DNA from 3 places in the Kribbella sp. CCNWLW201 genome. Region 2 is predicted to be linked to each of the others. Evidence: riboswitches for the same ligand, from Rfam matches in the RefSeq annotation. Region 2 holds a riboswitch; each other region holds the start of a gene.
What was found. A riboswitch is a leader RNA that binds a small molecule or an ion and turns the genes downstream of it on or off. The one in region 2 is predicted to bind cobalamin.
Positions count from the first base shown of each region.

Region 1: another riboswitch for cobalamin. It lies ahead of cobN (cobaltochelatase subunit CobN); the one in region 2 lies ahead of V9K99_RS41455 (ribonucleoside-diphosphate reductase subunit alpha).
Region 3: another riboswitch for cobalamin. It lies ahead of V9K99_RS18245 (putative cobaltochelatase); the one in region 2 lies ahead of V9K99_RS41455 (ribonucleoside-diphosphate reductase subunit alpha).

Region 1 covers NZ_JBBCBQ010000003.1:594,902-598,171, reverse strand. Annotated here, with positions in the region: gene V9K99_RS18270 (acyl-CoA desaturase) at 1-638, opposite strand, end outside; gene V9K99_RS18265 (GAF and ANTAR domain-containing protein) at 642-1,340, opposite strand; cobalamin riboswitch at 1,572-1,698, shown strand; gene cobN (cobaltochelatase subunit CobN) at 1,734-3,270, shown strand, end outside.
Region 2 covers NZ_JBBCBQ010000018.1:65,860-69,129, reverse strand. Annotated here, with positions in the region: gene V9K99_RS41465 (Fic family protein) at 1-885, shown strand, start outside; gene V9K99_RS41460 (DinB family protein) at 966-1,547, shown strand; cobalamin riboswitch at 1,608-1,760, shown strand; gene V9K99_RS41455 (ribonucleoside-diphosphate reductase subunit alpha) at 1,903-3,270, shown strand, end outside.
Region 3 covers NZ_JBBCBQ010000003.1:589,221-592,490, forward strand. Annotated here, with positions in the region: gene V9K99_RS18245 (putative cobaltochelatase) at 1-1,591, opposite strand, end outside; cobalamin riboswitch at 1,662-1,787, opposite strand; gene V9K99_RS18250 (3-keto-5-aminohexanoate cleavage protein) at 2,029-2,724, shown strand; gene surE (5'/3'-nucleotidase SurE) at 2,715-3,270, opposite strand, start outside.

The DNA.
Region 1 (3,270 bases), on a different contig from region 2:
ACCAGAGTGCCCCAGAAGAATCCGGTCGCGGCACCGTGCCATGACCTGTCCCACAGTCCACCGATGAACGCCGGTGCCAGCAGCGAGATCGCCGCCAAGCTGCGGAAATGCCGGGAAATCGAGGCCATGTCGCGGTCGTTCAGGAGGTCCGGGGCATAGTGCTTCGGGTCGGCGCGATCTTCACCCCAGAGCACCCACCCGACGTGGGCGAAGATGAATCCTTTGGTCACCGCCCACGCGGTGGTGCCGTAGCGCCAGGGCGAGTGCGGATCGCCCTCTCGGTCGGAGAACTTGTGGTGTTTGCGGTGGTCGGCGACCCAGCGGATAACAGGGCCTTCGAGCGCCATACTGCCGGCGATGGCGAGTCCGATCTTGAGCCCACGCTTGCTCTTGAACGCGCCGTGGGTGAAGCCCCGGTGGTAACCGGCGCCGATGCCGGTGGCCGTGATCACGTAGAACACGACCAGGAGGACGATGTCGTGCCAGCCGATCCAGCCGCCCCAGGCGACGTAGATCCCGGGCAGAAGCGCAAGGGTGGGTACGACGATGAACACCCAGATCAGCCCACGCTCGAGCCTGCCACCAACGGGCTGGAACTCGACCGGAGGCGAATCATCGGAACCTGCTGCTGAAGTCATGGTTCACTCCTGGATGCCGGCTTCGTGTGATCTGGTGGACAGCCGCCGGTTGGTGACCAGTTCGTCGGCCACGATCCGGAGCTTGACGTTGTTGTCTCGTGAATAGCGACGGAGTACGGCGAACGCCTGGTCGGCGTCGATCGCGAAGCGTTCCATCAACAGTCCCTGGGCCTGACCGATCAGTGTGCGGGTCTCCACCGCCTGCGTCAGCGTCGACACCTCCCGGACGCTCGCGACCGCGACTGCGGTGTGCCGGGCCAGCAGACGCGCGGTCGCCTCATCGGCGGCGGTGAATCGGCCCGGAGAGGCCCGATAGATGGTGAGCGCGCCCAGGGTCGACTGGGTGGTGAACAGCCAGACGGTGAGCACATTGCGCAGACCAAGCTCGGCCACCCGTGGACTCCACTGCGGCCACCGCGGGTCGACAACGGTGTCGCAGACCAAGACGCTGTGGTGCTCCCGGCTCACCGGGACACAGGGCCCCTCGCCGTACTCCAGTTGAAGCTGATCAGCCTGCTCCACCCGCCGGTCCGTGACACCGGCCGTCTGCAAACGCCTACCGCGCTGAACCAGGACCACTCCGGCGCAGTCGCACCCGGTGGTGCGCAGCGCGTAGTCCAGCACTCGCGTCATCGTCTCGGCCATGCTCGCCGCGTCGTACATCTCGACCGCCAACTGCGCGAACTCGGCAGCTACGACCACGTCTGTCGCGGGCGAACGTGACCTGGGTCGGTGTCTGTCGGCTGCCAGGCGCTGATGATCCGGAGTGCGTGTGAGAGACATGGGCCCGACTCCCTGCATGACAGAGCATTGGAGGGCCGTCGGGTCTGGGGCGGCCGAGCACGCCGTTCCGAAGCCGGAACCGGTGTGATATTTCGAACGATACCGCCAATCCGCACCGACGGCGCCGCTGAGGCACCGAGCTGTTACTCCACCGTCGGCTAGAGTCAGCGGGGTCATCCGACGGCATCAGCAGGAACCCGGTGTGAGTCCGGGACGGTCCCGCCACTGTGACCACCTCGCGTGGGAGTCAGGAACTGCCGCCGTCGAACCTCCGGACGGGGCGTGGACACCCCGAGGAAGGACCGGTCGCGCATGCTCGCGAACCTCCTGCTGCTCTCCACCGCCGACACCGACCTGCTCGCCGCCGCCGAGGCGGACGCCGGCTGGAAGGTCGCGAACCCCGCCCGGCTCGATCTCGACGCCCTCACTCCGCTGCTCGAGGCCGCCGAGATCGTGGTGGTCCGCCTGCTCGGCGGTCGCCGGGCCTGGGAAGAGGGGCTCGACGCAGTCATCGCGTCCGGCAAGCCGGCGGTGGTGGTCAGCGGCGAGGCGGCGCCCGACGCCGAGCTCATGTCGCTCTCGACCGTGCCCGCCGGCGCGGTCACCGAGGCCCTCGCCTACCTCCGCGAAGGCGGCTCGGAGAACCTGCGCAACCTGGCCGGGTTCCTCCGCGACACGCTGCTACTGACCGGCGACGAATTCGATCCGCCGCGGGCACTACCGGCGTACGGGGTGCGGGGCACGTTCGTCGAGGACGAGCGGCCGGTGGTGGGCATCGTCTACTACCGCGCACACGAGATCTCCGGGAACACCGCCTTCGTCGACGCCCTCGCCGCTGCGGTTTCAAAAGCAGGCGCCCAGCCGCTGCCCGTGTACTGCGGCACACTCCGCGGACTGGATCCGACGTCGGCCGGGAACGCCAGGCTGTTCGAGCTGCTGCGGAAGTGTGACGTCCTCGTCACCACCTTGCTCGCCGCCGGCGGTTCCGTCGCGGCCGACGCGAGCGCGGGCGGTTCGGACGACGCGTGGGACGCGGGTGCGCTCGCGTCGCTCGACATCCCGCTGATCCAGGGTCTCGCGCTGACCTCGACGCGCGAGCAGTGGCTGGCCAGCGACGCGGCGGTGAGCCCGCTGGACGCGGCGACCCAGGTCGCGATCCCCGAGTTCGACGGCCGCATCATCACGATCCCGTTCTCCTTCAAGTCGTACGACGAAGACGGCCTGGCCCGGTATGCGCCGGACCCGGAGCGATGCGATCGACTCGCCGGGACCGCGGTCGCGCACGCCCGGCTCCGGCACGTCCCGGCCGCCGAGAAGCGGCTCGCTCTGGTGCTGTCGTCGTACCCGACCAAGCACGCGCGGATCGGGAACGCGGTCGGTCTCGATACCCCGGCGTCGGCGGTCGTCCTGCTCGGTCAACTCAAGGACGCCGGCTACGACCTCGGTGATCTCGACCTGAGCGAGCTCCAGGGGCCGGACGGTGCGGACGGGCTGATCCATCGGCTGATCGCGGCCGGCGGTCACGACGTCGACTGGCTGACCGACGAGCAGTTGGCCACCGCGGTCGCGAAGATCCCGCTGTCGGTCTATGCCCAGTGGTTCGGCCGCGTCCCGGAATCGTTGCGTGAGGCAATGACCGAGGCCTGGGGTGCGGCGCCCGGCGAGTTGTACGTCGACACGTCCGGTGACGAGCCCGCGATCGCGCTGGCAGCCTTGCGCTTCGGAAACGTCGTCCTGATGATCCAGCCGCCGCGTGGTTTCGGTGAGAACCCGGTGGCGATCTACCACGACCCGGACATGGCGCCGTCGCATCACTATCTGGCGGCGTACCGGTGGCTCGAGGCCCCCG
Region 2 (3,270 bases):
GCCGGTGACAAGCTCGAGGTCGAGCACCTGCTCGAAGCTCATCGCCGGCTGATGGCGCATTCGCCCAGCCCGGAATTCGGCGGCGAGATCCGGTACCTGCAGAACTGGATCGGTGGCCGCTCCCCCGCCGAGGCGTACTACGTCCCGCCGCCGGCCCAGCTGATCCCCGAACTGCTGGCCGACCTGATGACATTCGTCCGCGAGTCTCGCCTGCCGGTGCTGGCGAAGACCGCGATCGCGCACGCCCAGTTCGAGACGATCCACCCCTTTGCCGACGGCAACGGACGGACCGGGCGGGCACTGATCCACCTGATCCTGCGCGCGGAAGGTTTGGTCGAGCGGACCGTCCCGCCGGTGTCGCTGTCCCTCGCGACGCACGCGACGCAGTACGTCGAGGCGCTCACCGCCTTCCGGCACATCGGCAAGCCGACCGGCCCACGCGCCCGGACGGCGGCCAACCAGTGGCTGCTCATGTTCGCCGCCGCGTGCAGTCACGCGACCGCGGAGGCGGCGCGATTCGAGCGAACCGCGGCCGACCTCAAGACCGCCTGGCGTGAGCGCGCCGCACCGATCCGGGCCGGCTCGGCCGTGGAGCTGCTGATCGATACGCTCCCGGCCGCGCCTGTGCTCACCCTGGCCGGCGCAGCGCGGCTGATCGACCGATCGCAACAGGCCGCCAACCAGGCACTCGCCAGGTTGGTCGAGGCTCGCATCCTGCGCGAGGTCACCGACGGTCGGCGGAACCGCGTCTACGAGGCGCCCGAATTGATCGACGCCTTCACCCTGCTCGAACGGCGCTTCGCCAGCCCGGCGGCCGATACCAGGATCGAACCGCCTACCAGACCAGTGCCGTCGAGGCCAGAACCAACACACCGTGCACATTGACTTTCTCCTCCCGTCAGGCAAGAATTCGAACACATGTTCGATCCTGCTGCAAATCTCGACGGGGAGCGTGAGGAAACGTGATGCCGGAGCCGTTCGACTGGGACATCCTGCACCGCCCATCGGCGATGGCGATGGTCCGCGGCCAGCTCGGCTTCAGCTGGATGGTGTTGTCCGGCCGGCTCGCCGAGCTGACCGACGAGCAGTACTTCTGGCAGCCGAGCAGCGAGGCGCTGACCGTCGTACGGCGCCACTACGCCGGCCGGTTCCGATCACTCGGCTCCGGGGAGTGGGTCGCCCAATGGCCTGATGAGCCCGACCACCGCGGGCCGCGGACGATCGCGTGGTTGATCGCCCACCTGACCGAGCAGTTCTTCGAACGCTGGGAGTGGACGTTCGGCGGGAGCCGGCAAGGGCGCGCCGACATCACCTTGCACGGCAACGCCCGGGACGCGGTCGCCTGGCTGACGCACTGGGTGGATGCGTGGCAGGACTCGATCGCCGCACTGGACGAGGAACAGGTGATGACCGTCGGCCTCAGCCAGGCGACCGAGCTCGACGCCGGCGAGCCGTTCGGTCACGTCGTGCTGCGCCTCAACCGCGAGCTCATCCACCACGGCTCGGAGATCATGACGCTCCAGGATCTCTATGCGGCAGCAGCGTGAGGACCACAACATGTGCGACACGCGGCGTGGCGCTACCACTAGATCTAGGTGTGGCGGCCTAGCATCGCTACTGCTGGTGGTTCGGAGCGGCCGGCTGACTTGGTGGGCCGTTCCGAGGCAACAGGGGAATCCGGTGCGACTCCGGAGCTGCCCCGCAACGGTGAGCGGAAGCCTTCCGCGAGTCCGGATACCTGCCACCGGCGCGTGCACCGCCGGTGCACGCGGTCCGAGACCTCGAGGGCGGGTCGCAGGGCGTGACAGGAGTAATCCCGGCCGGTGCTGCCTGTCCCGTCATGCTCCCCACCCGCGAGTGTCCGCGATCCTCCGAACTCGTGTGGAAAGAGCATCTGTGACCATCGCTTCGTCATCCCGATCGGTGGCGGCCATCGAGGCCGCCCAACCGATCCAGTTGACCGTCGTCCGCCGCGACGGCAGCAGTACCGCATTCGACCAGGCCAAGATCTCGGTCGCCATGACCAAGGCGTTCCTCGCCGTCGAGGGAGCCGAGGCCGGCAGCACGCACCGGGTCCGCGACCTGGTGACCGACCTGACCGGCCGGGTCGTCGACGCCCTGACCAGCCGCGGTGACGCCCGTCGCAGCGTCCAGGTCGAGGACATCCAGGACCAGGTCGAGCTGGCGCTGATGCGCACCGGTGAGCACCAGGTTGCCCGCGCGTACGTCCTGTACCGGGAAGAGCGCACCAAGGCCCGCACGCCCGCCGACCCGGCCGGCGTCACCGAGAAGCCGGCGATCAGCGTCCGCGCCGCCGACGGCAGCACCTCACCGCTGGACGTCGACCGGCTGCGCGTGATCGTCGCGGAGGCGGCCGACGGCCTCGACTCTGTCGACCCCGACCTGATCCTCGACGAGACCCTCGGCTCCTGCTACGACGGCATCGCGCAGCACGAGGTGGAGCTCGCGCTGGTGATGGCCGCCCGGTCCTACGTCGAGACCGAGCCGCAGTACAGCTTCGCCGCGTCCCGCCTGCTGCTGGACCAGATCCGCCGCGAGGCGCTCGGTCGCGTCCATGGTGGGCCGCGTCAGGCGAGCCAGGCCGATATGACCACGGCGTACCCGGCGTACTTCCCGGAGTACATCCGGACCGGGATCGAGGCGGGTCAGCTCGACCCGGAGCTGGCCGCGTTCGACCTGACCAGGCTCGCCGCAGCGATCCGGCCCGAGCGGGATCTCGACTTCGCGTTCCTCGGCCTGCAGACCCTGTACGACCGCTATCTGTTGCACATCGACAAGGTCCGGTACGAGCTGCCGCAGGTGTTCTTCCTCCGGGTCGCGATGGGGATGGCGCTGCGCGAGGACGACCGGGAGGCACGGGCGATCCAGTTCTACGAGCTGCTCAGCTCGTTCCGGTTCATGTCGTCGACGCCGACGCTGTTCAACGCCGGGACGACCCGGCCGCAGTTGTCGTCGTGCTTCCTGACCACCGTCGAGGACGACCTGGCCGGCATCTTCACCAAGATCCGCAACAACGCCCTGCTCGCCAAGTACTCCGGCGGTCTCGGCAACGACTGGACCCCGGTCCGCGGCATCGGCGCGAAGATCCGCGGCACCAACGGTGAGTCGCAGGGCGTCGTACCGTTCCTGAAGATCGCCAACGACACCGCGGTCGCGGTCAACCAGGGAGGTAAGCGCAAGGGCGCGGTCTGTGCCTACCTGGAGACCTGGCACATCGATATCGAGGAGTTCCTCGACCTCCGCAAGAAC
Region 3 (3,270 bases), on a different contig from region 2:
CCATGCGCTTCTTGGTGCCCATCGAGCCGGACGCGTCGACGGCGAAGAGGACGAGGTTGCCTTCACGGCCTTCCTTGACAGCGAGCCGGACGTCCGCCGGTCGCACCGTAAGGCCTGGACCACTCCTCCCCCTCGCCTGCTGGTGAGGTGCGGCCGAGCGGATGGTTGCCAGCAGATGCGGCCGGCCAGACTCTCGTCCGATGCGTGGCCGATCCCCCACCACGCGGCCGACGTCAGTGATCGCTCGCGACCGTCGACCGGCGACGCCGGCACCGGCGGACTGAACGCTGAGCAGACGAGCCTTGAAGGGCTCGGAGCTGCCGACCACCTCGCCGACGGGCGCCGGGCCTGGTCTGGGACCGTTCGCCTCGTCCTTGGCCGGGTCGGGCGTCTGAGGCTCGGCCGGGTCTGAGGCGTCGGGCTCGGCTGGATCGGAGTCGGACCGGTCCGCGGGGTCGGCGGAGTTGCTGCCGTCCGGGTCGGACGGGTCCGCGCCGCCGCCTCCGGGACCGTCCGGGTCGTCGTCTGGGTCCTCGGGTGGGGTGCTGTTGTTGATCGCCTCTTCGAGCTGGTCCTCGTCCAGGCCCGGCGCGTCGAAGGGGTTGCGGCGCTTGCGGTGCGGCAGCGCGAGTTTGGCGGCCGCACGTACGTCGTCCACCTCGACGACCGTCCGGCCCGACCAGGCCGCGTGGGCGACCGCCGTACGTGCGGTGACGAGGTCGGCACGCATGCCGTCGACGTCGAAGGACGCGCAGATCTCGGCGATCTGGCGCAGCGCGGAGTCGGTCAGGATCACTTCGGACAGCAGGTCGCGGGCCTTGACGATGCGCTCGGCGAGTTCGCTCTGCGCGCCCTCGTACCTCGCGGTGAAGCCCTCCGGGTCGGCCTCGTAGGCGAGACGGGCGCGCATGACCTCGACGCGGACGGCGGGATCGCGGCTGGCAACCACGTCGACGGTCAGGCCGAAGCGGTCGAGGAGCTGCGGGCGGAGCTCGCCCTCCTCCGGGTTCATCGTGCCGACCAGGACGAAGCGGGCCGGGTGGGTGACGGACACGCCGTCGCGCTCGACGGTCGCGCGACCCATCGCGGCGGCGTCGAGCAGTACGTCGACCAGGTGGTCGTGCAGGAGGTTGACTTCATCGACGTACAGGAGCCCGCGATGCGAGGCAGCGAGCAGACCAGGCTCGTACGCCGTGACGCCCTCGGCCAGCGCCTTCTCCAGATGTAGCGAGCCAAGCACGCGGTCCTCGGTCGCGCCGACAGGCAGCTCGACCAACCGCGCCGGCCGGGTGAACGCCTCGGCGTCCGACTGATGCGGGCCGTCGGGACACCCTGGATCCGGGTGGTCGGGGTCGCAGGAGAAGCGGCAGCCGGGTACGACGTCGACCGGCGGGAGGATCTCGGTCAGCGCGCGGACGGCCGTCGACTTGGCGGTGCCCTTCTCGCCGCGGATCAGCACGCCGCCGATCGCGGGTGAGATGGCGGCCAGGATCAGCGCCAGCTGCAGATCCTCCATCCCGACAACCGCTGTGAACGGGAACCCGGAGGCGCCGGAGCGCAGGTTGCCGGAGGTGATCGGAGCAGGCCGCATCGGCGGGGTCCCTTCGTCGAGCGGGTGTCCACGCCCGCTTCGGCAGCTGGTACGCCGTACCGCGGAGATCGCAGGCCGGCGGACGGACGCGGATGTCCTGGCTCCCGGGTCTCCCCGGTCACAGTGGCGGGACCGCCCCGGACTCCCGGCCGCAGCCAGTCACCGGTGTTCCTCCACAACCGTCGGCCCGATCATGGCACACCCCCACCCCATCCTCAGCGACGAGGTTCACACCCTCCAGCCACCGAGTCGTGGATCTTGGTCGCTGCAATCGCCTGGAACCAGCAGAGATCTACGACTCGGTGCGCGTCAGCGGGACTGGCCGGCCCGCGCGGATGCCGACGAGAGAACCGAAGTCTTCGCCGGAGCCGGGGCACTGGCCGCCCTCCGCGCCTCGCTCAGAAGCGGGCTGCGGGGTTGTCCGTTAGCTTGGTTTCATGGCTCGGCTGGTCAAGGCATGTCTGAACGGGGATCGGTCGCGGGCTGATCATCCGGCGGTGCCGGTGACGCCGGAGGGATTGGCTCGGGAGGCCGAGGCGGCGGTTGAGGCCGGGGCGGGGGCGATTCACCTGCATCCGCGTGGGGCGGACGAGAAGGAGAGTCTGCGGTGGGCCGATATTCGCGACGCGGTTGAGGCCGTGCGTACGCGGTGTCCCGGCATTCCGATCGGCGTGTCCACGCGCGAGGGGATCGTCCCGGATCTGTGGGAACGCTTGGCGCTCCTGGCCGAGTGGGATCGCGGGCCTGACTTCGCGAGTGTGAACTTCCACGAGGTAGGCGCCGAGCAGATCGCCGACCTGCTGATCGAGCGCGGGATCGAGATCGAGGCCGGTCTGTTCACACCGGCTGCGGCGGAGGACTACGTCGCCTGGGGCGGCCCCGTCACCCGTGTGCTGGTCGAAGCCATCCCCGGTATCTCACCGGGATCCGACGGAATCGCGGCCGCTCAGGCGACCCTCGCCGTACTCCCGACGACCGACGTACTCGCGCACGGCGAGAACGAATGGGCTTGGCCGGTACTGCGTTGGGCCTCCGAGAAGGGGTACGACGTACGCCTCGGCTTCGAAGACATGCTCACCGGCCCCGACGGCCAACAAGTCCGCAGCAACGCAGACCTACTGAGCTACCTGTAGCCGGAGAGGCGTTTGGCGAGGGCGGTGGCGGCGGTGTCGTCTTTTACTTCGCGGATGCCGATGATTGGGGTTACGGAGACGAAGCCGGCGGCTAGGAGGGCTTCGTCGGAGTTGTGGACTGGGTTTGCGGCGGGTGGCTCGAGTTCGATCATTGGTTCGCCGGTTGGGGCTGTGGTGCCGGTGATGCGGGAGCGCGTGATCGGGGCCAGCGAGGCGTGCCGTACGCCGGCCAGCTGGTCGAGGGGACGGTCCGGGACGTTGATGGTCAGGACGGTCCCGGCCGGCTCCGGCACGATCCAGGTCAGCGCCTCAGCGGCCACCGCGCCCGCGGTGCCCCAATGCGCAGGGTCCTCGGAGTCGATGCTGATGGCAACCGCCGACAGACCTTGGCCGGCCGCGGTCAGGGCGGCGGCCACGGTGCCGGAGTGGAAGATCGGTACGCCGATGTTGTGGCCGCGGTTGATCCCCGAGACGACCAGGTCCGGCGCGGCCCCGAACGCCCCAACGGACGCGAGTGTCACCGCGAGCGCCGGAGTGCCGTCGATG